4 regions of the Kitasatospora sp. NPDC004615 genome follow, and region 3 is predicted to be linked to each of the others. Evidence: riboswitches for the same ligand, from Rfam matches in the RefSeq annotation. Region 3 holds a riboswitch; each other region holds the start of a gene.

Region 1 (5,864 bases), on a different contig from region 3:
GTGACGGCCACCGCGAGGTAGCCCGCCGCCTCGTTCAGGCCCATCGCAAGGCCACGCCGGGCCGGGCCGACCAGGTCGATCTTCATGATCACCGTGGTGGACCAGGTGAGGCCCTGGTTGACGCCCAGCAGCACGTTCGCCGCGACGATCCAGCCCCAGGTCGGGCCCCAGGCCAGCATCGCCGGTATCGGCAGGGCCACCAGCCAGCCCGCGATCAGCACCGGCCTGCGCCCGTACCGGTCGGAGAGGGTGCCGGCGAAGAAGTTGGTGACCGCCTTGGTCGCGCCGAACGCCAGGATGTACGTCAGCGCACCCGTGTAGGCGGACAGGTGGAAGACCTTGTCGGCGAGCAGCGGCAGAACCGTCCGCTCCTGCCCGAGCATGCCGCCGACCAGGGCGTTGACCGCCACCAGCAGGCCGAACTGCGCGAGGTTGGCGCGCAGCCCGAGCCGGATCGGGCGGCCACCCGGCCCGCCGGCCGGGGTGGCGGGCGGAGCAGTGGTCGGCGCGGCTGCCCGGTGTGGCAGCGGGCGCTGGGCCTCGACGGACATGGGCGGCTCCCGGGTGGTGCGTATTGCGTCGAACGTGGTGCGTGGTGCGGTGCTCCGCCGGCGGTGACCGAGCGGCGTGCACGACGAGCATATTCCACTCTTTCATGGATTACTGGATAGGTGCGTCCACCTGTGGTCGTGCGGGCAGCTTCCGGACGGCCGGCAGCGCGAGCAGGAGGAGGGCGGCGGGCACTCCCAGCGCGGTCATGCCGAACAGCGTTCGGTGCACGCCGATCCCGTCCGCGAGCGGGCCTGCGAGCACCAGGCCGAGTGGCATCAGCGCCACCGAGATCAGGTGGTCGTAGGAGCTGACCCGGGACAGCACCTGCTCGGGTATGTGCACCTGGAGTGAGGTCTCCCACAGCACGAAGCACAGCGAGACGCCGACTCCGGTGCAGGCCTCCAGCAGGGCGATCACCGCGACCGGAGCGCCGGATCCGATGATCAGCGCCTGGCAGGAGGCAATCGCCATCCCGACGGCCGCCACCGCCATCGGCCGGGCCGGTTTCAGGCGGTAGGCGCAGACGTCGCCGACGATCGAGCCGAGGCCGAAGGCGGTGACCACCACGGCCCAGGCGCCGGCCCCGCCCCACTCGCGATCCGCCAGGACCGGGCCGAGCACGAACACCGAGGGCAGCACCACCACGTGGTACACCGCGATCGCGAGCATGCCCGACCACACCCAGGCCCGTTCTCGCACTTGCCGCCAGCCGACCCGGAGTTCGGCCAGGAACCCGAGTCGCTCGGCCTGCTCCGCACTGGCCCGCCCGCCCACCGCACCGAGTCTCACCAGCACGGCGGCGCTGGCCGCGAAGCTCGCGGCATCCACCATCAGGGCACCGCCGGGCCCGGCAAGGGCCACCAGCGCGCCGGCCAGCACCGGGCCGATCACCAACCCCACCGAGTGGACGAGCCCGCGCAAGGCATTGGCCTCGCTCAGCCGTTCACCGGACACCAGCAGCGGGATCAGCCCGGTGGAGGCGGGCAGGAAGAACGCGTCCGCCACCCCGAACACCACCATCAGCAGTGCCAGCACCCCGACCCGGGCCGTCCCGGTGAGCAGCAACACCGCGACGGCCGCCTGGACCACGCACCGCACCAGATCGGAGGCCAGCATGATCCGCTGTCTTGGCATCCGGTCCGCCCACACGCCGCCGATCAGCATGAACACCAGCGTCGGCAGCAGGCCCGCCGAAGCCACCAGGCCGACATCGGCGGCCGACCCGCCGATCGACAGCACGGCGAACGGCAGCGCGACGAACGACACCCTGTCGCCCAGGACGGACAGCGACTGGCCGACGAACAGACGGGCGAACTGGCGCTCCACCCGGAGTACTTCGGGAATCAGCACAGCCACGGGCACCTCCACAGCGGGTCGGGGAACAGCGATCACCGCGATGGTAGGAAGCTCCCGAAGCAGCTGTCGCGCGATTTATCCGCAACGCCTGCAATGCCCAGATCTCGCTCAACTCGCTTTAATGTCACGGTATTTGATGACCACTCGGCTTCCAAGCGCCCAAGCGGGACCGTCCGCCTTCCCTCCCCACGCTCCCCCAATCCCACCGATCGGCCAGACTTTCGCACCCGACCATCGGACCGCCGGATCACCCGACCGCCCGACCGCCCGGGCGGCGCAACTCGGCCGTAATACGGTCGCGATGAGCTTGTGATTGCTCCGTTCGAGTGATTAGGCTCGGTCCGGCCCGCACCGTCGGGCCCCGCACGCGGCAACGCCGAACCCTGTCCGCCGCGTTGCCGGGTCGACCACCACAACCCTTGGACAGGGACGGGGGAACCAGGTACGTCGCCGCCCCCACGGCTAGGGGTGAAGCCGCCGCACCGGCTCCCGCCGGCACACGGCGGCCGGGCCTCCCTCCGGTCCGAACCCGACAGCTCACCTCGCAGGCGTGCGGAGAGGATCTGGCATGCTCTTCACGGGTTCCGGGCGCCACCGTCGGCAGAGCCAGGCGGAGAAAGCCGCCGAGCGGGCGATCGCCGCAGCCGGCGTCGCCGGCGTCGGCCTCGCCCTGCCGCTGCTCGCCGTGACGGGTGCGCAGGCCGCGCCCAGCACGGTCTGGGACCGGGTCGCCGACTGCGAGAGCGGCGGCAACTGGAGTTCCGACTCGGGCAACGGCCTTTACGGCGGCCTCCAGATCACCGCCCAGCGCTGGATCGACTACGGCGGTACCCGGTACGCCGAGCTGCCCAGCGGAGCCACCCGCAGCCAGCAGATCGCGGTCGCCGAACGGATCCTGGCCACCGAAGGCCCGCAGCCGTGGGTGTCCTGCGCCGACACGGCGGGCCTGCGCACGGTCAGCGCCGCCGGCGTGGTGGACAACAACGACTCGGCGGACGAATCGGGTGCGCTGCGCGGCGCCCGCGGCATCGCCGCCGTCAACACCGCCTCGGACGGCACCGTCGCCCCGCAGAACGCCACTCCGGTGTTCTCCGGCCTGCCCGGCTACGACCCCGTGTACCACGTGTACTGGTACGAGAAGAACGGCGGTTGGTTCTGGACCAGCCACCAGAGCCTGTACGAGCGCTACATACAGCTGACGCACCCCCAGCCGCCTGCGGCCACGCCGTCCCCGGCACCCACCCCGGAGAGCCCGGCCACCCCGACCGCTCCGACTACGCCGACTGCGCCGTCGACCGACCCGAGCACCAACCCGAGCCCGAACCCGACCACACCGTCCGACAACCAGAACGGCAACGGAAACGGGAACGGCGCCGAGAACGGCAACGGCACAGGCCACGGCAACGACCAGGGCCAGGGTCAGGGTCAGGGTCAGGGTCAGGACGGCCACGGCAACGGCGGCACCCAGCAGCCCACCACCCCCGACCCGGCCACCACCACGCCGCCCCCGAGCGCCTCCACGCCCGGCAGCGCACCCGCGCCCGCCGAATCCCCGTCCGCTGCGACCCCGTCCCCGCAGCCGTACACCGTCGGCCCGGGCGACACGCTGGCGAAGATCGCCCGCAGCCACGAGCTGAACGGCGGCTGGAGCGGTCTCTACCAGAGCAACCAGCAGGTGGTGGGCGAGAACCCGGACCTGATCCACCCGGGCCAGGTACTGAACCTGGGCTGACGGCCGCCCGGTCGAGCCGCCGTCACTTCGGGACGGCGGCCAGTCCGGTGCAGCCGCGCAGGCCGTCGCGGCGCTGCTGGGCGGCCTTCGCCGCGCTGCCGGTCTGCGGGACGGGCACGCCCCGGCCGTCGATGTGGGCGGGGGTGAACGCTTCTCCGGTGACGCGCCCGTCGGTGCTGATGGTGAGTGTGGTGACGCCGGTCTCGTCGGAGGCGGTGTAGTTCGAGGTGCCGTACCAGAGGAAGTTGCCGAAGCCGTACGCCACGTAGGTGTTTCCGAGCATGCCCGCGCCGAGCATGGTGTGGGCGTGGGTGCCGACCACGGCGGTGGCGCCGGCGGTGGCGAGCTTCTTGGCGAGTGCGGTCTGCGCGGCGGTCGGGCAGGCCACGCCTTCCTCGCCCCAGTGCAGGTAGACCAGCACCACGGGCGCCTGCGCCTTGGCCTCGGTGACGGCGCGCAGCAGGGCCTTCTCGTCGAACGCGGAGGCGATGCCGGCCTTGTGCTCGCCGGCCCGCCACTTCTGGTTGGTGATTTCGTCGACCTGGCTCGCCGCCAGGACGGCGACCTTTGTTCCGCGCACGTCGGCGATGTGGGGCGCGAAGGCTTCGGCCGTGTCCTTGCCGATGCCGATCAGCGGAATCGGGGAGTTGGCTTTGGCGGCGAGGGTGTCGGCGAGGCCGTCGGCGCCGAAGTCGACGGCGTGGTTGTTGGCCTGGGAGAGCACGTCTATCCCGGCGTCCTTGAGCGCGGTGAGCGCCTTGGGGCTGGTGCGGAACGTGTAGGTCTTGGGCTCGGGCTTGCCGCGGCCGGTGATCGCGGTCTCCAGGTTGAGCACCGCCAGGTCGGCGGCGGACAGGGTCTTGGCGATCGGCCCGAGCGCGGTCTCGCTGGCGGGGGCGGTCAGCCGGGAGCCGGTCCGGCCTTCGAAGTGGACGTCGCCCGCGAAGGCCACGGTGATGCTGCCGGCGGCGCCGCTCGGCGCGTTGTCGCCCGAACCCGTGCTCGGATCGCCCGTCGTTCCCGGGCTGCCGGACGACGCGCCTCCGGCGGAGTCCCCGGCGGGGGCGGTGGCCGTCGTCCCGCCGCCCCCGGATGGCGTCGATCCGCCGCATCCGGCGACGGCGGTGAGCAGCAGGACGGCGGCAGCCGTGGTGAGTGGTGCGCGGCGCATGGTGATTCCCCCGGATCGTTCGCTGCGTCGCACTGTATCCGCGCCACTCGATCACCGGAAGCCCATCTCGCCACCAAATGATCACAACTGTGCGACCTGATCCGCCGTCGAACCGCTCAGGCGATCACTCCGGCCGCGCGCAGCAGCCAGCGGTTGGCGCGGCCGACCAGTCCGGCCCGGTCCAGCACGCCGATCACCTTCTGCGCCATTTCGATCTTGGTGGTGCGCCAGTGCGGGTTGGCCCGGGCAACGGCCTTGCCGATCTTCGGGTCGATGCCGACGGCGGCGTAGAGCCGGGGGTGGATCAGCGCGGTGGTGGCGTAGTAGATGACCACGCCGAGGAACAGCTGTTCCCACCGCCGTCGCAGCGGCCCGAGCCGCTTGCGGACGAGTTCCTCGCGGGCGTAGGTGATGTGCCGGGACTCTTCGATGACGTGGATCCGGGAGACCTGCCGGGTGAGCGGCTGGACGGTGTCGTCGTTCATCATTTCGCGCTGGAAGGCGTCCAGGATCTCTTCGACGTACATGGTGCCGCCGAAGGTCTGGCTGTGGGTGGAGATCGCCTTGAACAGCCGGCCGAGGTTGTGGGCGACGAATCCCGCACCGTACGCGGGGACACCCATTTTGGCGATCATTCGGGCGAACATGATCGAGTGCCGGCATTCGTCCGCGATCTCGGTGAGCGCGTACTGGACGTGGTTGCTGGTGGGGTCCCGGTCGAAGGCGTGGCGCAGCAGCATCTGCATGAGGATCTCCTCGAACCAGATGCCGACGCTGGCTATCGAGGCGACCTCGTGCTTGGAGAGTTCGACGCGCTCGTCCTCGGTCAGGCGCTCCCACAGGTCGGTGCCGTAGAGGGAGAGGTGGCGGGGCGGGCAGTAGTAGGCGCCGGGGACGGGGTCGGCGTCCCAGTCGACGTCGTTGAGCGGGTTGAACGAGAGCTTCGCGGAGGAGGCGAGCAGGCGTTCGGCGGTGCGTTCCCGGTCGGGGGCGGTGCGCTCGCGGTCGGGGGCGCCGGGGGTGGCGGCGGGGTGGGGCGGCATGCCGGCTCCT
Region 2 (5,864 bases), on a different contig from region 3:
GTTCGCTGCTGGCCGAGCTGACGCCCGCCGACCTGCTGTCCGTCACCCGACAGCTGATGCTGCAACCCGCGGCGTGACCGTCCGCGCAGGAAAACCGCTGGTCCGCCCCGCACGCGGTCGTTGTAGGTTCGGTGGCGTGGACACTCCGAAGCTGATCCTGCTCACCACCACCCACCGCGTCGCCCCGGGCCTGCTCGGCTGGCCGGCCTGGGAGGCCCTCCGTTCGGCGCCCGTGGTGCTGGCCGGCGTCGCTGACCACCCGCAGCTGCCCGCGCTGCGCGCCGCCGGCGTCGAGCCCCGGCTGATCGAACGGGGCTCCGCCCCGGCGCTGGCCCGGCAGTTGCTCGCGCTGGCCCCCGCGGTGTGGCTGGAGAGCCCGGACGGCGACCCGGGGCTGACCGACGCGCTGGCCCGGATCGCGGTGGAAGAGGCCGGCGAGCACCCGGAGATCGAGGTGCTGCCGGGCTCGTACGACCTGCCGGGCGCCCGGCTGCTGGACCTGGTCTCGGTGATGGACCGCCTGCGCTCGCCCGGCGGCTGCCCGTGGGACGCCGAGCAGACCCACCGGAGCCTGGTGAAGTACCTGGTCGAGGAGGCCTTCGAACTGGTCGAGGCGATCGAGGAGGATGACCGTCCGACCCTCCGCGAGGAACTCGGCGACGTGCTGCTCCAGGTGTTCTTCCACTCCCGGATCGCCGAGGAGGACGCCGAGGACCCGTTCTCCATCGACGACGTGGCGGGCGACATCGTCGAGAAGCTGATGTATCGCCACCCGCACGTGTTCGCCGACGTCAGCGTCCGGGACTCCGCCGAGACGGAGGCCAACTGGGAGCAGCTGAAGGCCGCGGAGAAGCAGCGCGAATCGGTGCTGGACGGCGTCCCGGCGGGCCTGCCCGCGCTGGCGTACGCGGCGAAACTGGTCTCCCGGGTGCGCCGGGCGCGGTTCACCGGAGTGCCGGACGCGCCGTACGAACTGCCCGCCGAACTCACTGCCGAGACGGCGGGGGAGCTGCTGCTGGCGGTCGCGCAGCGCGGCTACGACCAGGGCGTGGACGTGGACGCCGCACTGCGGGCGGCGGCCCGGCGCTACCGCCGGGCGGTACGGGCCGCCGAGGGACTGTCCGAGGACGACTGACGGGTCAGCTCGCCAGCGGGACGTCCGAGACCGGGCGGCGGCGCTGGGCCGGCACGACCTCGCCGATCGCCTCGCCGACCAGGGCCAGCACCTCGGCCAGCGGGTCGAGGTGGCCCGACAGTTCGGCGAGCTGGACGACCCGCTCGCCGTCCGGGCCGGCGACCGCGAACAGGTCGATCGGCCCGAGGTGCTTGGCGGCGGTGTCGACCAGCGCGGCGATGTCCGCCGGGTGGTGGACGTCACCGGACACCCCGACCACCGGGCAGCCGGGACGGTCGAGTTCGGCGGCCAGGTCCTCGGCGACACCGGGGCGAAGATCGGCGATGAGCAGGCCGGCGGCGCCGGCGGCGGAGAACCGGCGGGCCAGGTCGGCCCCCTCGCCTCCGTCGAGCACCGCGATGACCACCACTGCACCGGCTACTCGCATGGCCTGCTCCCCTTTCAGAGCGAACCGCGGGCGGTCCGCACGCCGCCCACTGTGGTTCTTGCGGAGGATCGTAGGCTCGCCCCGACTCTCCGCAACAGCAATTACCCGCCAGGTGACCAGACTCACGCGACGGCGGTTCCAGATACGGTCAAGACATGCCAGATCAGCCCCACACCGCCCACCCGCAACTCTTCACCTGGGAGTTCGCGGCCGATCCGTATCCGGCGTACGCCTGGCTGCGGGAGAACGCCCCGGTGCACCGCACCACGCTGCCGAGCGGGGTGGAGGCCTGGCTGGTCACCCGGTACGCGGACGCCCGGCAGGCGCTGGCCGACTCGCGGCTCTCCAAGAACCCGGCGCACCACAGCGAACAGGCGCACCGCACCGGCCGGGTGGGCATCCCGGGCGAGCGGCAGGCCGACCTGATGACCCACCTGCTGAACATCGACCCGCCGGACCACACCCGGCTGCGCCGCCTGGTGTCGAAGGCGTTCACGCCGCGCCGGGTCGCCGAGTTCGAACCGCGGGTGCAGCAGCTCACCGACCGCCTGATCGACTCCTTCGCGGAGCGCGGCGAGGTCGACCTGATCCACGAATTCGCCTTCCCGCTGCCGATCTACGCGATCTGCGACCTGCTCGGCGTCCCGCCCGAGGACCAGGACGACCTGCGCGACTGGGCCGGCATGATGCTGCGACACACAAAGCCGGGCCACACGGGCGGCAAGCGCGGGGGAGTGGGCCGCGCGGTCAAGCACATCCAGGGCTACCTGGCCGACCTGATCCACCGCAAGCGCGCCGACCTCGGCGACGACCTGATCTCCGGCCTGATCCGGGCCAGCGACCACGGCGAGCACCTGAGCGAGAACGAGGCCGCGGCGATGGCCTTCATCCTGCTGTTCGCCGGCTTCGAGACCACCATCAACCTGATCGGCAACGGCGTTTACGCGTTGCTGCGCAACCCGGATCAGCGCACCCTGCTCCAGGAGTCGCTGGCGCGCGGGGAGTCGGGCCTGCTGGAGACCGGCATCGAGGAACTCCTGCGCTACGACGGGCCGGTGGAGCTGGCGACCTGGCGGTTCGCCACCCGGCCGCTGAGCATCGGCGGGGTGGACATCCCGGCGGGCGACCCGGTGCTGGTGGTGCTGGCCGCGGCGGACCGCGACCCGGACCGGTTCTCCGACGAGAACACCCTGGACCTGGCCCGGACGGACAATCCGCACCTCGGTTTCGGACACGGCATCCACTACTGCATCGGTGCGCCGCTGGCCCGGCTCGAAGGGCAGCGCGCGATCGGCACACTGCTGACACGGCTGCCGGACCTCCAGTTGGCCGCCGATCCGGCCGAACTCCGTTGGCGGGGTGGGCTGATCATGCGCGGGCTGCGCGAACTCCCGGTCTCCTTCACGCCCCGCTGACCCGGTTTCGACCGCCGCCGCCCTGCCCTCGCCCCGCCCCCGCACGTCACCGTCCGTGGGCCCGGTGGGGGCGCGGGTGCGCCCCCACTTCGGGCGAATGCGGACATACATGGACGGTTTGTGCACGAGAAGTGAAGGTCCGTAATTTCGACGTGATACCGGTGATATGAGCTTGTGATTGCTCGTCAGCTCTGCTTACTCTCCGATTTGCCCGCAGCTGCGGGCCCCGAACGCGGCACGCCGAGTCCTGTCCGCCGCACCTTCGGGACACCGACCAGGATTCGGACAGGAGCGGGGGAACCAGGTGTGAACGCCGTACTCCCAACGGCTTGGGGTGAAGCCGCCGGGGAACGGACGCAACCGCGTCCGGACCTCCCGGCGGCCGGGCCAGCCTCCCGGTCCGAACCCGACAGCTCACCTCGTAGGCGTGCGGAGAGGAAGTCCCATGCTGTTCGCCGGTACTGGACGTCACCGCCGTAGCACCAAGGCCGAGAAGGTCGTCGCCGCCGCAGGCGTCGCCTCCGTGGGCCTGGCCCTGCCCCTGCTCTCCGCCACCGGAGCGGCAGCCGCACCCGCCGACACCTGGGACCGCGTGGCCCAGTGCGAGAGCGGCGGGGACTGGGGCATCAACACCGGAAACGGGTACTACGGCGGCCTGCAGTTCTCCTCCTCCACCTGGCGCGCCTACGGCGGCGGCGACTACGCCGCCCGCGCCGACCAGGCCACCCGCTCCGAGCAGATCGCGGTGGCCGAGCGGGTGCTCGCCTCCCAGGGGCCCGGCGCCTGGCCGTCCTGCTCGATCAAGGCCGGTCTGTCCCGCGGCGGCGACAGCTCCGAGGACACCGCCTCCCGCTCGCAGCAGCGCGCGGCGGCGCCCGAGCAGAAGCAGACGAAGTCGCAGCAGCAGTCGAAGAGTTCGAAGCAGAGCGCCCCGGCCGACGGGCCGACGCAGTCCGGCACCGGGAACTACACCGTGCAGGAGGGCGACACGCTGTCCGGGATCGCCGCCGCGCGGAACGTGTCCGGCGGCTGGGAGCAGCTGTTCCGGGCGAACCGCGAACTGATCGGCGCCGACCCCGATGTGATCATGCCCGGCCAGGTGCTGGCGCTGTGACGGCGCGGTCCGGCCGGCTCCGGCCCGGCAGTGGTATAGACCCTTCGTCGGTCTGACGATTCGTCCGCTCCGGGCGTGCGCCCAGCAGTTCGCGCCGCCCGGAGCCCGCCGCCGACGGGCAAACAGGTGAACTACCCGTGAGTAGCCGGGTCACACGGTGAGACGGGGCCCGGCCGGGCGTGGCCGTGGGCATGTCTGCGGCTAGGCTCTGGGCGTAACGACCACACATCCGCTTCCGCTAGGAGATGCCTCGTGCCGTCCATTGATGTCGTCGTAGCCCGTGAGATCCTCGACTCCCGCGGCAACCCCACGGTCGAGGTCGAGGTCGGTCTCGACGATGGCAGCACCGGTCGTGCGGCTGTCCCGTCGGGTGCCTCCACCGGCGCCTTCGAGGCGCTGGAGCTCCGCGACGGCGACAAGAACCGCTACTTCGGCAAGGGCGTCGAGAAGGCCGTCCTCGCCGTCATCGAGCAGATCGGCCCGGAGCTGGTCGGCTACGACGCCACCGAGCAGCGTCTGATCGACCAGGCCATGCTCGACCTGGACGCCACCCCGGACAAGTCCTCGCTGGGCGCCAACGCCATCCTCGGTGTCTCGCTCGCCGTCGCGCACGCCGCCTCCGAGGCCAGCGACCTGCCGCTGTTCCGCTACCTGGGCGGCCCGAACGCGCACGTGCTGCCGGTCCCGATGATGAACATCCTCAACGGCGGCTCGCACGCGGACTCCAACGTCGACATCCAGGAGTTCATGATCGCCCCGATCGGCGCGGAGTCCTTCTCCGAGGCCGTCCGCTGGGGCGTCGAGGTCTACCACACCCTCAAGGGCGTGCTGAAGGAGCGCGGGCTGTCCACCGGCCTGGGCGACGAGGGCGGCTTCGCCCCGAACCTGGACTCCAACCGCGAGGCCCTGGACCTCATCACCGAGGCCATCAAGAAGGCCGGCTACACCCCGGGCAAGGACATCGCGCTCGCCCTGGACGTCGCCGCGTCCGAGTTCTACAAGGACGGCGCCTACCAGTTCGAGGGCAAGGCCCTGTCGGCCGCCGAGCTGGTCGAGTACTACGCCGAGCTGGTCGCCGCCTACCCGCTGGTCTCCATCGAGGACCCGCTGGACGAGTCCGACTGGGACGGCTGGAAGGCCATCACCGACAAGCTGGGCGACAAGGTCCAGCTGGTCGGCGACGACCTGTTCGTCACCAACCCGGAGCGCCTGCGCAAGGGCATCGAGACCGGCACCGCCAACGCGCTGCTGGTGAAGGTCAACCAGATCGGCTCGCTCACCGAGACCCTGGACGCCGTCGAGCTGGCCCAGCGCAACGGCTACCGCTGCATGATGTCGCACCGCTCCGGCGAGACCGAGGACGTCACCATCGCCGACCTCGCCGTCGCCACCAACTGCGGCCAGATCAAGACCGGCGCCCCGGCCCGCTCCGAGCGCGTCGCCAAGTACAACCAGCTGCTGCGCATCGAGGAGATCCTCGACGACGCCGCGGAGTACGCCGGCCGCGGCGCGTTCCCCCGGTTCCGCTCTGCGGACAAGTAAGCACAGCCGCTCTGCGGACAAGTAAGCACAGCCGCTCCGCGGACAAGTAAGCACAGCAAGGGCTGATCGCCGAGCCTGTTGTGACCGGTGCCCCGGCCTCCACCGCGTAGGGTGGGGCCGGGGCACCGGCATGCGCAGGAGGGGCGACCAGATGGCCAAGTGGAGAATTCCCGGACTGGCGGCGCGCCCGCGCTTCACCAGCCGGGCCACCGTGCTGGTCCTCGTCCTGTG
Region 3 (5,864 bases):
TGCCGATCTGGGTGCCACCCTTGAGGGTGGTGGTGAAGGTCTTGGCCTCACCGGCGGACAGGCCGACGACGGCCTCGTCGATGCCGTCCAGCAGGCGGCCGGAGCCGATCTCGTAGCTCACGCCGGTGGCGGTGCCGTCCTCCGGCACCTCACCGTCGACCTTGGCCTCCAGGTCGATGACCACGACGTCGCCCTCGGCGGCGGCGCGCTCGACATCCTTCACGGAGCTGAAGCGCTCGCGCAGCTGCTGCAGCGACTTCTCGATGTCCTCGTCGGTGACCTCGACCGGGTCCACCACGACGGCGATCTCGGCGAAGTCCGGCAGGGCGACCTCGGGACGGACGTCGACCTCGGCGGTGAACTTCAGGTCACCGCCGTCGGCCAGGTTCTCGACACCGGCGATGTCGGTGATGTCCGGCTGGCCCAGCACATCGATCTGGCCCTCGTCGACGGCCTGCGTGTAGAAGCGCGGAAGCGCGTCGTTGACGGCCTCCTCCAGCACCGCGCCACGGCCGAAGCGCTGGTCGATGACCCGGTTCGGGATCTTGCCCTTGCGGAAGCCCGGGACGGTGACCTGCTGGTTGATCTTCTTGTACGCCGCGTCGAGGCTGGGCTTGAGCTCCTCGAAGGGCACCTCGACGGTGAGTCGAACCCGGGTCGGGTTCAGAGTCTCGACGGCGCTCTTCACGGTGGGGTCTCCTAGGGGGGCTTGCGGTCAGGGCGATAGGCGGTTGGGGCTGCAATGCTGTCCGTACTACCGCCAGCGGTCCATCCTACCGGTACCACGAAAGTGACTGCGCCCGGCACCGGGTGCACGGCGGAGCGGGGCCGGGGCGGCCGCGCCCCACAACGACAACAGGGCCCCGCCCACGGACGAGACCCTGCCGCACGGTCGGGGTGACCGGATTCGAACCGACGGCCTTCCGCTCCCAAAGCGGACGCGCTACCAACCTGCGCCACACCCCGTGGTGCCGAGCAGAAGAGTACACGTCGGGCCGCCTCCGACCGGGGCGATATTCGCGAGCCGACAGCGCGGAAGGAGTGTGCAATCCACCGGCTCGACCAGGTACCCTGATCCAGTCCTCGCCACCGCGACGCGGTGCGGGTACGCCTTTGCGGGTGTAGCTCAATGGTAGAGCCCCAGTCTTCCAAACTGGTCACGCGAGTTCGATTCTCGTCACCCGCTCCACAAGGCCAACGGCCCCGACTGCCAACGCAGTCGGGGCCGTTGCCGTTGGTCGGCCGCGCCGCGTGGCCGGGGGGCCTTCGCCCGCGCAAGGGCGCCGGAAAGCCCGAAGGCCCCGCGCAGCGGACTGCGCGGGGCCTTCGAGGGGTGAGGCGTGGATCAGACGTTGACGCCGTGGGCCGCCAGGTAGGCGACGGGGTCGATGTCGGAGCCGTAGTCCGGGGTGGTGCGGATCTCGAAGTGCAGGTGCGGGCCGGTCACGTTGCCGGTGGCGCCGGAGAGACCGATCTGCTGACCCGCCGTCACGGACTGGCCGGCCGAGACGGAGATCGAGGACAGGTGGGCGTACTGGGCGTACTTGCCGTCGGCCAGCTTGATGACGACCTGGTTGCCGTAGGCACCGCCGTTGCCGGCGGAGACCACGGTGCCGTTGGCGATGGCCTTGAGGCTGGTGCCGGTGGCGACCGGGAAGTCGATGCCGGTGTGGTAGCCGGAGGACCAGTTGGAGCCGGCGACCTTGTAACCGGTGGTGACCTTGCCCGGCGCCGGGGCGACGTAGGTGGAGCTGTTGCTCGCGGCAGCCGGAACGGCGGCCGGGGAAGCGGTGGTGGCCGTGGTGGCGACCGGGGGCGCCGCCTGCGGGGCCGGGGCCACGGGCTGGGCCTTGACGGTGCCGGTGGTGGCCGGCTTCGCGGTGTCGGCCTTCTTGACGGCGACCTTCGGCGCGGTGGCGGTGTCCGTGGAGGTGGACTTGGCGGCCGGGGCCTGCGCGGGGGCGGCGGCCTGGCCGTTGATGGCCAGCTTCTGGCCCGGGAAGATCAGGTCGGGGTTGCCACCGACCACGGAGCGGTTGTCCTGGTACAGCTTCTGCCAGCCACCGTCGACGTGCTGCGCGGCGGCGATCTTGGACAGGGTGTCGCCGGAGGCGACCCGGTAGCTGTGCGGGGCGGCGGCCTGGTCGGCGACGGGGGTGGCGTCCACCGAGACCGTGGACGGGTGGCTGCCGGCCTGCTCGGTGGCGGTGTGCGCGGAGGCGGCGGTGACCGGGAGGCCGATCGCGGCGCCGGCCACACCGGTGGCGATGGCGATCCGGGCGATGGTGGCCAGGCTCGGCTTGCGGTGCTTGCCCTGAGCGGACATGAAGGCGTTCCTCTCCGACGCCTGCGAGGTGAGCTGTCGGGTTCGGGCGAGAGTTGCCCGGCCGCAGGGACTGCGGCTTCACCCCGAGCCGTTCCCGGTGGTTTCCGGGCCCGGCGACTTACCTGTGGTTCCCCCGCTCCTGCCGTGGCGTGGTATCTGGTCGGCACCGGACGACGGCAGGACTAGGCGTTCCGTCCGGTGGCCCGCCCGGTCACTGGCCGGGCTGCGGAGGAAGCAAATCCCACGGCCCGTGAGGCTGGCAAACGCCGATCGGCCCCGCTCCCTGGGTCGGGAAGGGGCTGACGATCCACCAGGTCACGCTGTGCCGACACCACGCTGCGGTGCGCGTACGCGATCATGACAGTGCGCGTACGAACCCCGCACGGTGGGCGACTTCGGCCACCGTGCGCGTTCGGGCGCGGACCTGGCGTGACGTCGCGGGTGAGCCTGGTCACCGTGGGCAGGCCGAATGGACGGCGCGGGGGTGTCTCCCGCCCGTCGTGGCGTGCCGCCGGGGAGCCGACAGGCCGTCAGCCCGCGATCGACGCGATGGCCTTGGAGACCGAGGTGAGGAACTGCTGGATCGGGCCGGCCATGGTCGACTGGCTCAGCATGAAGCCGAACAGGGCGGCGACGATGGCGTGCCCGGTCTTCAGCTGCTTGTTGCGAATGAAGATCGCGACGATGATGCCGAACAGGACAAGCGCGGAGACGGAGAAGGCCACCAGGACTCACTTCCTCGATTCGTGGCGGGGGTTCGGTGGAAGCCGGCGTTGGCTCCCAGGCGGAAACCGGCCCCTGCCCCCCGTGTCCCCACCACTCCATCCGGACTCAGTGTGGTCGCTCGTGCTGAGTGCGTAAAGGACTTGCCCGGTCGCTCGGTGCCCGAACCCGCCTGGCAGGACTGATTTTCGCCGACCGCGACGATAGCGGACGGGTTCTGACACCCCGTCGGCGGGCGGTGGTCCGTGCTGGCCTGCGCGGCAAACCGGCAGGCAGATCCAGCATCGCCGCCCGGCTCGGGCCGCGAACCGGAATTGGCCGAAGATCAACGTCCGGGTTTGACACTCCGTGGACACTCCGCGCTCACCGCGTCTGCACCGGACGGAAGTTCAGCGGCGCCAGACCAGCAGCACCGCGCGGTCGTCGTTGACGTGCTTGGCGACGGTGTCGATCAGCCGGACCGCGGAGCCGGGCCGGATCGACCCCGGGGCGGTGGCGACCAGCCGGTCGGCCTCGCCCATCAGCCGGTCCATGCCCTCGGCGAGGTCGCGGCCGGGGATCTCCACCATGCCGTCGGTGCACAGCATCAGGACGTCGCCGGGGCCGAGGGTGCCGCGCACCCCCTCGAACTTGGCCTCGTCGTAGACCCCGAGCAGCGGGCCCTCGGCCTCCTTGACCTCCCAGTACCCGGCGCCCGCGAGACGGTGCATGCCGGGCAGGTGCCCCGCGGAGAGCAGTTCGTACTCGCCGGTGTCCAGGTCGACCACCAGATGGACGGCGGTGGCGAAGCCCTCCGCCCAGTCCTGCCGCAGCAGGTAGCCGTTGGCGGCGGGCAGGAAGTCGTGGGCGGGCAGCGAGCCGAGCAGGCCGCCGAAGGCGCCGGAGAGCAGCAGGGCGCGGCTGCCGGCGTCCATGCCCTTGCCGGAGACGTCGGCGAGGACGGCTTCCAGCATCCGTCCGCCGGGGCCGGTGCGGGCGGCGACCATGAAGTCGCCGGAGAAGGACTGGCCGCCGGCCGGGCGCAGCGCGGTGTCGGTGTGCCAGCCGTCGGGCAGTTCCGGGACCCGGCCCTGGATCCGGATCCGCTCGCGCAGGTCGAACAGCATGGTGGAGCCGCCGCGCCAGGGCACGCCGATCCGGCGGCGGAACTGGGCGACCAGCAGTCCGGCGACGCCGACCGCGCCGACCACCAGCGCGGAGCCGGGGGTGACGCCGTGGGTGTAGGTCTCCGGCTGCGCGCTGGCGACGCGTTCGCCGGTGTGCACCAGGGATTCGGTGATCAGTCCGGCGGCGGCGACGGCGTACAGCAGCACCAGGGTGCCGGGGCGCAGCAGCAGCGCGCCGGCCAGCACGGGCAGCACCAGGGCGGTGGGCGGGGCCCAGTCGGGAAGCAGGATGTTCAGCAGGACCAGGACGGGCACGGCGAGGGCGAGGGCGGCGAACGCCCACCAGTCGGCGCCGTCGCCGCGGAAGTAGTCGACTCCGGTGCGGCGCACCCTGCGCCTGGCCCGGTACAGCGCAGCGCGCAGCCGGGCCGTCACGGGCTCGCGGGACGGTCCGCCGTCCCGGCCCGTCGCTCTGGGGCGCGCTCTGCCGACCATGGGGACCGACTGTATCCACCGCCGGTGCGCGCGTCGACGGCCCGGTGGCACCGAGTGCAACGGGAGGGGCACGCTCCGGTGGGTTTCGGCCGCCCGGGAGGCCGGCTACGGCATGGGCGTGACAAATCGGTCGCACGGTTCCGGATCGGGTGGTAGGCAGGGGCTCATGACGATTCGACACCCCGATCTGACCATCCGGCCGTTGCGCGCCGAGGAGTGGGAGACCTGGTACGGCACCCTTGACGTGGCCTTCGGCGGCGGCGGGGAGGCTCCCGCCGAACGCGCGCTGTGGCACGAGTTGACCGAGGTGGAGCGTTCGCTGGCGATCTGTGAGGGCGAGCGCATCGTCGGCGGCTGCTCGGCGTTCAGCTTCCGGCTGGTCGTGCCGGGCGGAGCGGTGGTCCCGGCGGCGGGCGTGACGATGGTGGGCGTGCTGCCCACCCATCGGCGCCGGGGCGCGCTGACCGCCATGATGCGCCGTCAGCTGGCCGACGTACATGCGGCCGGGGAGGCGCTGGCGGTGCTGACGGCGTCCGAGCCGGTGATCTACGGGCGGTTCGGCTACGGGCAGGGCACCCGCAAGGCGGTCATATCGATGATCCGCGGCCGGGTGAAGGTGCACACGCCGGAGCGCCGCGGCGAGCTGGTGCTGCGGCTGGCCGATCCGGGGGCCGAACTGGCCCGCTGCGAGGAGCTGTACGACCGTCTGGCCACTCGCCGCCCGGGCACCCTGGTGCGGCAGCCGGGCTGGGACAAGCTGCCGGTGCTGGACGCGCCGGAGTCCCGCAGCGGCTTCTCCCCGCTGCAGTCGGTGGTGGCGGAGGATCCGGAGACCGGTGAGCTGCTCGGCTACGCCCGGTACGCGGTGAAGGACGACTGGAACGATCGTGGCGCGGCCGGCGTGGTCCGGGTCCGCGCGGTGCAGGCGGAGCAGCCCTGGGTGTACGCCCGGCTGTGGGAGTTCCTGCTGGACCTCGACCTCACCGAGCGGGTGGAGGCGTTCAACCTGCCGGCGGACGACCCGCTGATGCACCTGGTGTCGGACTACCGGCACCTGATGCCCCGCCTGGTGGACGCCATGTTCGTGCGGCTGGTGGACCTGCCGAAGGCGCTTGAGGCGCGCGGCTGGGCGCAGCCGGTGGACGCGGTGCTGGAGGTCACCGACGCGTTCTGCCCGTGGAACGCGGGCCGTTGGCGGCTGACGGCCGTACCGG
Region 4 (5,864 bases), 440 kb from region 3:
GCCTCCTCGGCGCCCGCCGCCGTCGGCAGCCCGGCGGGGTCGCGCCGCAGGATCGCGCCCGCCCGCCGCGACAGCACCTGCGCGACGGCGTCCCGGGCCCCGGACGGCGCGCCCGGCCCGGGCGGGGCGGCGGCCGGTCCGGCGGGCCCGGCGGGGAGCACCCGGGGCAGCGAGAGCTGGGCCGCGCACCCGGCGGCGACCAGCAGTGCGGCCCGCCGGGACGGCGAAGCACCGGCCTGCCGCGGCGCCGGCGCCTGCGGCAGGTCGGTGACCAGGGGCTCGTGCTGGCTCAGACCCGCACCACCGAGTTGACCGGCATCGCGCTGACGCTCTCGTAGCGGACCCGGGCGCCGGGGTGCGGCGCGTGCACGACGACACCGCCGCCGGCGTACATGCCGACGTGGTGCCTGTCCTTGAAGAAGATCACCAGGTCTCCGGGCCGGGCTTCGGCGAGGCTCACCCGCCGGCCGGCCGAGGCCTGCCCCTGCGAGGTCCGCGGCAGGGTCACTCCGGCCTGCCGCCACGCCCAGTACATCAGACCGGAGCAGTCGAACGTGCTGGGCCCGGTGGATCCGTACACGTACGAGGAGCCGATCTTCGAGACGGCCGCGTTCAGCGCGGCGGCGGCGCGGTCGGACGCGGCGGGCTCGTTGCCGAGGTCGAAGCGGTCGGCGCCGCGGGCGGCCCGGGCGTCGTCGTCGTAGGCGAGCCGGTCGCGCTCGGCGGCGGTGAGGTCGCCGAGCAGCTGCCGGGCCCGGGCGAGGCGGGTGCGGACTTCGTCCTTGGCGGCGGCCAGGCGGTGCCGGGCCTGTTCCAGTTCGTCGAGTTTGGCCGCGGTCTCCTGACGGCGCTGGTCCAGCCGGCGTTGTCGTTCGCGCAGGTCGCGCAGGGTCTCGTTCTGCCGGGCGGTGGCCTGGCCGAGCGAGCGGGCGCCGGCCAGGTAGGACGCCGGGTCGTTGTCGAGCATCAGCCGCAGCGTGGGGTCGAGGCCCTGGGCGCGGTACTGGGCGGCGACCACCGCCCCGAGGTCGGCGCGCAGCCGGTTGAGGTCGTCCTGCCCGGCGGCGACCTGGGTCAGCAGGACGCCGGCCTCGCGCTGCAGCCGTTTCTGCTGTTCCTGGGCGGCGTTGTACTTCTCGGAGGCCTGCTCGGCCTCGTCGTACAGCTGGTCGACCTGCGCCTTGACGTCGGCGCGGTCCGGCGGGTCGGCCGGAGTGGCGGCGGCCGGGGCGACGCCGAGATGGATCACGCCCGTCGCGGCGGCGGTGAGCGCCAGGGCTCGGGCGAGGCGTTGGACGCCGGGCAGTGGGGGGCGACGGTGCACTGGCACGTGCGACGACTCCGTTCCTGCGCTCCGGCCTCCGCCGCCGCCCGCGGATCGGACGGCCGTCCGCACGGGGGGCCGGGGCAGAGGTTAGCGAGTCGGACGGATCCAGTCCAAACCCTGACAACTTCGAATATTCGACCGCGAATCGGACACCGGAACGAGAGCGGCCCGGCACCCCCTGTGCGGGGTGCCGGGCCGAAGGCTCCGCGCGGCCGTCAGATCCGGACGATCTTGGTGATCGGCATGACGGTCGCCGACTCGTAGCGGACCTGCGCGCCGGTGTGCGGGGCGTGCACGATCTGCCCGTTTCCGACGTACATGCCGACGTGGTGCTGGTCGCCGTAGTAGATGATCAGGTCACCCGGACGGGCGTTGGCGATGTTGGTGCCGATGCTGGTGCCGGCGCCCGCCTGGGCCTGCGAGGTGCGCGGGATGGAGACACCCGCCTGGGCGTACGCCCACTGCATCAGACCGGAGCAGTCGAAGGTGCTCGGGCCGGCCGCGCCGTAGGAGTACCAGCTGCCCAGCTTGGACAGCGCGGCGTTCATCGCGGCACCCGCGTAGCCGGCCGGTGCCTGCGCCGGCGGGGCGCCGAGGTCGGTGCGGGTGTTGTCGCGGGAGGCGCGCTCGGCCTGGGTGCGGGAGTCGCTGGCGGCCTTGGCCTCGGCCGCCGCGAGATCGTCGCGCTCCTTCTGGGTGAGCGTGTTGAGCAGCTCCTGCGCCTTGGCCAGCTTGGACTGGACGTCTTCCTTGTCGGCCTTGAGGGCCTTCGTGGTGGTGTCCAGTTCGGCGAGCTTCTGCGCGGCCTCCTCGCGCTGCCCGTCGAGCTTGGCCTGCTCGGCCTTGAAGCTCTTGAGCAGGTCGGCCTGGGTGGCGCCGACCGTGTTCAGCGTTCCGGCCTGCCCGAGGAAGCTGTCCGGGTTGCTGGAGAGCATCAGCTGCATGGTCTGCGGCATGCCGCCGTTGCGGTACTGCTCGGCGGCGATCGTCGCCAGGCTGTCCTGAACGGTGGTGACCTGCTCCTGCTGGCGGGCCAGCTGGTCCTGCAGTTGGGTGACCTGCTTCTGCAGGTTCTGCTGCTTCTCGACGGAGGCGTTGAGCGCCTCGGTCTTCACCTCGGCCTGCTCGTTGAGCTGGTCGACCTGCGCCTTGACCTGGTCCTTGGTGGGCGCCGGGTCGGCGTGCGCGCCGGTCTGGGCGGACAGCGCGACGGCGGTGGCGGCAGCGGCAGTGAGAATCGAGACCCGGGCACGGCCGACGGGCTTGGGACGGCGATGGGACGCCACGAAGGCGGACTCCTTCTTCCTCACACCGCCTACCGGGTGAGCTGACGGGTTCGGGCCGGAAGAGACGCCCTACAGCGCCTCACCGGCCGCTCTCGCGGCCGACCTGGCGCCGATTCACCCCGGGGGAACGTGGTTCCCCGGCTCCGTTCGACAGCAACCCCCACAGGGGTATCCCCGTCGGCGGATCTCGTTCTGACGATCCACCCGCTGCGTCACGGACTCGGCGGCGACCTCCGCCGTCGCCCCCCTTGGGCGATCGACTCTGCGGTGGTCGAACTATGACCCTAGTAACCGATCCGTGATCCGTTCAAATCCTTGTCGGAAAAAAATCTGAATCTGAGTCAATTTCGATTACGAAACTGACCGAACGTAAGGGATCCGTTGCGCAGTGCGTAGCATTTCCCGCCGTTCGCCAGGGAAACGCGACGCCCGGACGTGTTCGAGATCACAGCAGGATCTCGACCCGCCCGGGCGTGTCACGGCGTGTCAATTGTCGCCCTGGCGGGCGTATGTCCGGTTTGCCGGACTGTCAGACCCGACGGATGGTCGAGATCGGCATCGCGTCGACCTTCATGGTCTTCACCACGTCACCGGTGTGCGGCGCGTGCACCACCATGCCGTTGCCGATGTACATGCCGACGTGGTGCCGGTCGCCGTAGTAGACCACCAGGTCACCGGGCTGGGCGTTGTGCCAGTCGGTGCCGACGCTGGCGCCGTAGCTGCCCTGCGCCTGCGAGGTGCGCGGCAGCGACACGCCGGCCTGCGCGTACGCCCACACCATCAGGCCGGAGCAGTCGAAGGTGCTCGGGCCGGTCGCACCCCACACGTACGGCGCACCGCGCTTGTCGAGCGCCCGCTGCACCGCGACCCCGGCGTAGCCGGCGGCCTTCGGCAGGGTGGCCGGGTCGACCCGGTCGGCACTGCGCGAGGCGGCGCCGTCGCCGCGCACGATCGAGGCACGGTCGGCGGCGGAGAGCTGGTTGAGCAGGTTCTGCGCCTGCTCCAGCTTGGTCCTGACCTCGTTCTTGGCGTCGTTGAGCGCCTGGGTGGAGTTGTCCAGCTCCTTCAGGACGTCCGCCGCTTCCTGCTTCTGCTGGTTCAGCCGGCGCTGCTGGTCCTGCAGTGACTTCAGGGTCTCGGCCTGGGTGCTGGCCGCCTGGTCGAAGGAGGACGCCTTGTCCAGGTACTTGTCCGGGTCGGCGGAGAGCATCAGCTGCATCGACGGGTCGACGCCCGCGTGCCGGTACTGGTCGCCGGCCACCGCCGCGAGCCCGGAGGACAGCTCGTTCAGCTGGTCCTGGCTGCGGGCCAGCTGGTCCTGCAGCTGGTCGGCCTGCTTGCGGAGCTGGTCGGCCTGCTCCTTGGCGCCGTTGTACTTCTCGGCCGCCTGCTCCTGCTCCTCCATGAGCTTGTCGACCTGCGCCTTGACTTCGTCCTTGTTCGGCTGAGCCGGCGCGGCGTGCGCACTCACCTGGGCCGACAGGGCGACCGCGGTCGCGGCGGCAGCGGTGAGCACGGTCACCCGGGCGCGACTCGGCTGCTTGGGACGGCGGTGGGAGGCCAAGGCGGTGCTCCTTCTTCCTCTGGACTCACCCGTTAGAGCGATAGTCCGGAATATAGGTTTGACGCCAGACCCTAGTGAAGTCCCTGCCTCCGCGTCCACTCCCGGGGGGCTCCCGGATTCACTTCTCCGCCCCTCTTCACCACACCGACACACTCCGGACGCCCCAACACCGCTGAGCGCCCGTCAACTGCGCGACAGGCGGTTCAGCAGCAGAACCGAGGCCACCGGGCGGGCGCCGGCCTTGCGCACCCCGTCCGCGACCTCCTTGTCGGCGGACACCACCACCACCGGCCGGCCCTGCGGCTCGGCCCGCACCAGGCGGCGGATCAGCTCGTCCGCGGTCTCCCCGGTCCGGCTGAACCGGACCCGGACGCCACGCGGCGGGGCCATGATCACCGGCACGTCCAGGTCCTGGCCGTCGAACACGCAGGTCACCTCGGCCTGGGTCCGCTGGGCCAGCATCGCCAGACCGCCCAGCAGCCTCAACCGCTGCTGCTCCAGCGGCAGTTGCGGGTAGCCGGTCTTGGTCACGTTGTAGCCGTCCACCACCAGGTGGACCTGCGGGATGGCCAGCAGCTGGTCCAGCAGCGCCGGGTCGTCCTCGGCCAGCCCGCGTCGGGCCACGTCGTGCGGCGAGGCCGAACCGGGCTCCACCGCCTCCACCAGGTCGGCCGGGCGCAGCGCCGTCACCGGCAGCGCCAGCTCCCGCTGCAGGCCCTGCGCGGACTGCAGCACGGTGTCCAGCAGCAGCCGCAGCCGCATGTCCTCGACGCTGCGGCCCTCCCGGGCGGTGCGCCGGCCGGTCTCCACGGCCGCCTCCAGTTCGGCGACCCGGTGCCGCAGCCGGCGGGCCTCGATCTCGGCGGCGCCGCGCTCGGCGGCGGCGGCGGCCCGGGCGGCCTCCAGTTCGGCGGCCAGTCGGCGGCTCTCGGCCTGCGCGCGGCGGGTGTCGGCCTCCAGCGAGCGGACCTTCTTGCGCAGCGAGTCCGCCTCCCGGCGTACCCCTTCGGACTCGGCGCGGTGGCGCTCCAGTTCGGCGCGGGCGGTGGTGCGGGCCTCGGCCAGCTCCTCGTGGAGCTTCTCGGCCAGCCGGGCGGCCTCGGCGGCGACGCCCTCGGCGTCGACCCGTTCGGCCTGTTCGCCGGCCTCCTCGACCAGCCGGGCCCAGCCGGTGGGCCGCACCAGGTAGGCGGCGGCGGCCACGTCCATCGGGTCGGCGGCGGCCGGCACGGTGCCCGCCTCCAGGGCACGCACCAGGTCCGGCTGGCCGAGCCGCAGCCGCTCGGCTATCCGCACCCGGAACGCGGGGTCGGACTCCAGCGCGGCGGCCAGCGCGGTGGCCGCGTACTTGGCCCGCCGGGCGGCGGTGAACTTGGCGTACGGGCGCAGCGCGGCGGGCAGTTCGCCGGCGGCGATGCCGCCGAGCGCGTCGGAGGCGATGCCCACCACCCGGCGGCGCACTCCCTCGGGCAGCGCCCGGCCGGCCATGTCGCCGCCGGCCTCGGTGACCGAACCGGCCTCGGTGACCGACCCTGCCTCGACCGGGCCGATTTCCTCATGGACCGGAGCGTGCGCGGTCCCGTCCGTGCCCGCGGGCGCGTTCGCTGCCTCCGCCACTGTTCTCGGCTCCGATCCTGATCCGGGCGGGCCCCGGCGGGTGCCGGGGGCGTTGGTGTCCGCCGCTGCT

Evidence for each region. Region 3 has a riboswitch for cyclic di-AMP ahead of ACFYS8_RS21355 (peptidoglycan DD-metalloendopeptidase family protein). Riboswitches for the same ligand answer to the same signal wherever they lie in the genome.
Region 1: it holds a riboswitch for cyclic di-AMP, as region 3 does, so the genes downstream of both, ACFYS8_RS32495 (transglycosylase family protein) here and ACFYS8_RS21355 (peptidoglycan DD-metalloendopeptidase family protein) in region 3, are expected to answer to the same signal.
Region 2: it holds a riboswitch for cyclic di-AMP, as region 3 does, so the genes downstream of both, ACFYS8_RS09290 (transglycosylase family protein) here and ACFYS8_RS21355 (peptidoglycan DD-metalloendopeptidase family protein) in region 3, are expected to answer to the same signal.
Region 4: it holds a riboswitch for cyclic di-AMP, as region 3 does, so the genes downstream of both, ACFYS8_RS23355 (NlpC/P60 family protein) here and ACFYS8_RS21355 (peptidoglycan DD-metalloendopeptidase family protein) in region 3, are expected to answer to the same signal.

The regions. Positions count from the first base shown of each region.
Region 1 is NZ_JBIALQ010000012.1:135,577-141,440, forward strand. It holds gene ACFYS8_RS32485 (MFS transporter) at 1-551, opposite strand, end outside; gene ACFYS8_RS32490 (MFS transporter) at 661-1,908, opposite strand; cyclic di-AMP (ydaO/yuaA leader) riboswitch at 2,307-2,473, shown strand; gene ACFYS8_RS32495 (transglycosylase family protein) at 2,477-3,640, shown strand; gene ACFYS8_RS32500 (CapA family protein) at 3,663-4,811, opposite strand; gene ACFYS8_RS32505 (diiron oxygenase) at 4,928-5,854, opposite strand.
Region 2 is NZ_JBIALQ010000002.1:536,508-542,371, reverse strand. It holds gene ACFYS8_RS09310 (JmjC domain-containing protein) at 1-77, shown strand, start outside; gene ACFYS8_RS09305 (MazG family protein) at 137-1,135, shown strand; gene ACFYS8_RS09300 (SDR family NAD(P)-dependent oxidoreductase) at 1,140-1,562, opposite strand; gene ACFYS8_RS09295 (cytochrome P450) at 1,718-2,977, shown strand; cyclic di-AMP (ydaO/yuaA leader) riboswitch at 3,239-3,419, shown strand; gene ACFYS8_RS09290 (transglycosylase family protein) at 3,423-4,091, shown strand; gene eno (phosphopyruvate hydratase) at 4,344-5,633, shown strand; gene ACFYS8_RS09280 (septum formation initiator family protein) at 5,785-5,864, shown strand, end outside.
Region 3 is NZ_JBIALQ010000006.1:44,287-50,150, reverse strand. It holds gene tig (trigger factor) at 1-688, opposite strand, end outside; tRNA gene ACFYS8_RS21365 (tRNA-Pro) at 893-966, opposite strand; tRNA gene ACFYS8_RS21360 (tRNA-Gly) at 1,116-1,189, shown strand; gene ACFYS8_RS21355 (peptidoglycan DD-metalloendopeptidase family protein) at 1,346-2,326, opposite strand; cyclic di-AMP (ydaO/yuaA leader) riboswitch at 2,332-2,486, opposite strand; gene ACFYS8_RS21350 (hypothetical protein) at 2,857-3,051, opposite strand; gene ACFYS8_RS21345 (PP2C family protein-serine/threonine phosphatase) at 3,439-4,650, opposite strand; gene ACFYS8_RS21340 (GNAT family N-acetyltransferase) at 4,817-5,864, shown strand, end outside.
Region 4 is NZ_JBIALQ010000006.1:486,781-492,644, reverse strand. It holds gene ACFYS8_RS23365 (hypothetical protein) at 1-161, opposite strand, end outside; gene ACFYS8_RS23360 (NlpC/P60 family protein) at 290-1,330, opposite strand; gene ACFYS8_RS23355 (NlpC/P60 family protein) at 1,543-2,613, opposite strand; cyclic di-AMP (ydaO/yuaA leader) riboswitch at 2,624-2,806, opposite strand; gene ACFYS8_RS23350 (NlpC/P60 family protein) at 3,143-4,177, opposite strand; gene ACFYS8_RS23345 (NYN domain-containing protein) at 4,361-5,665, opposite strand.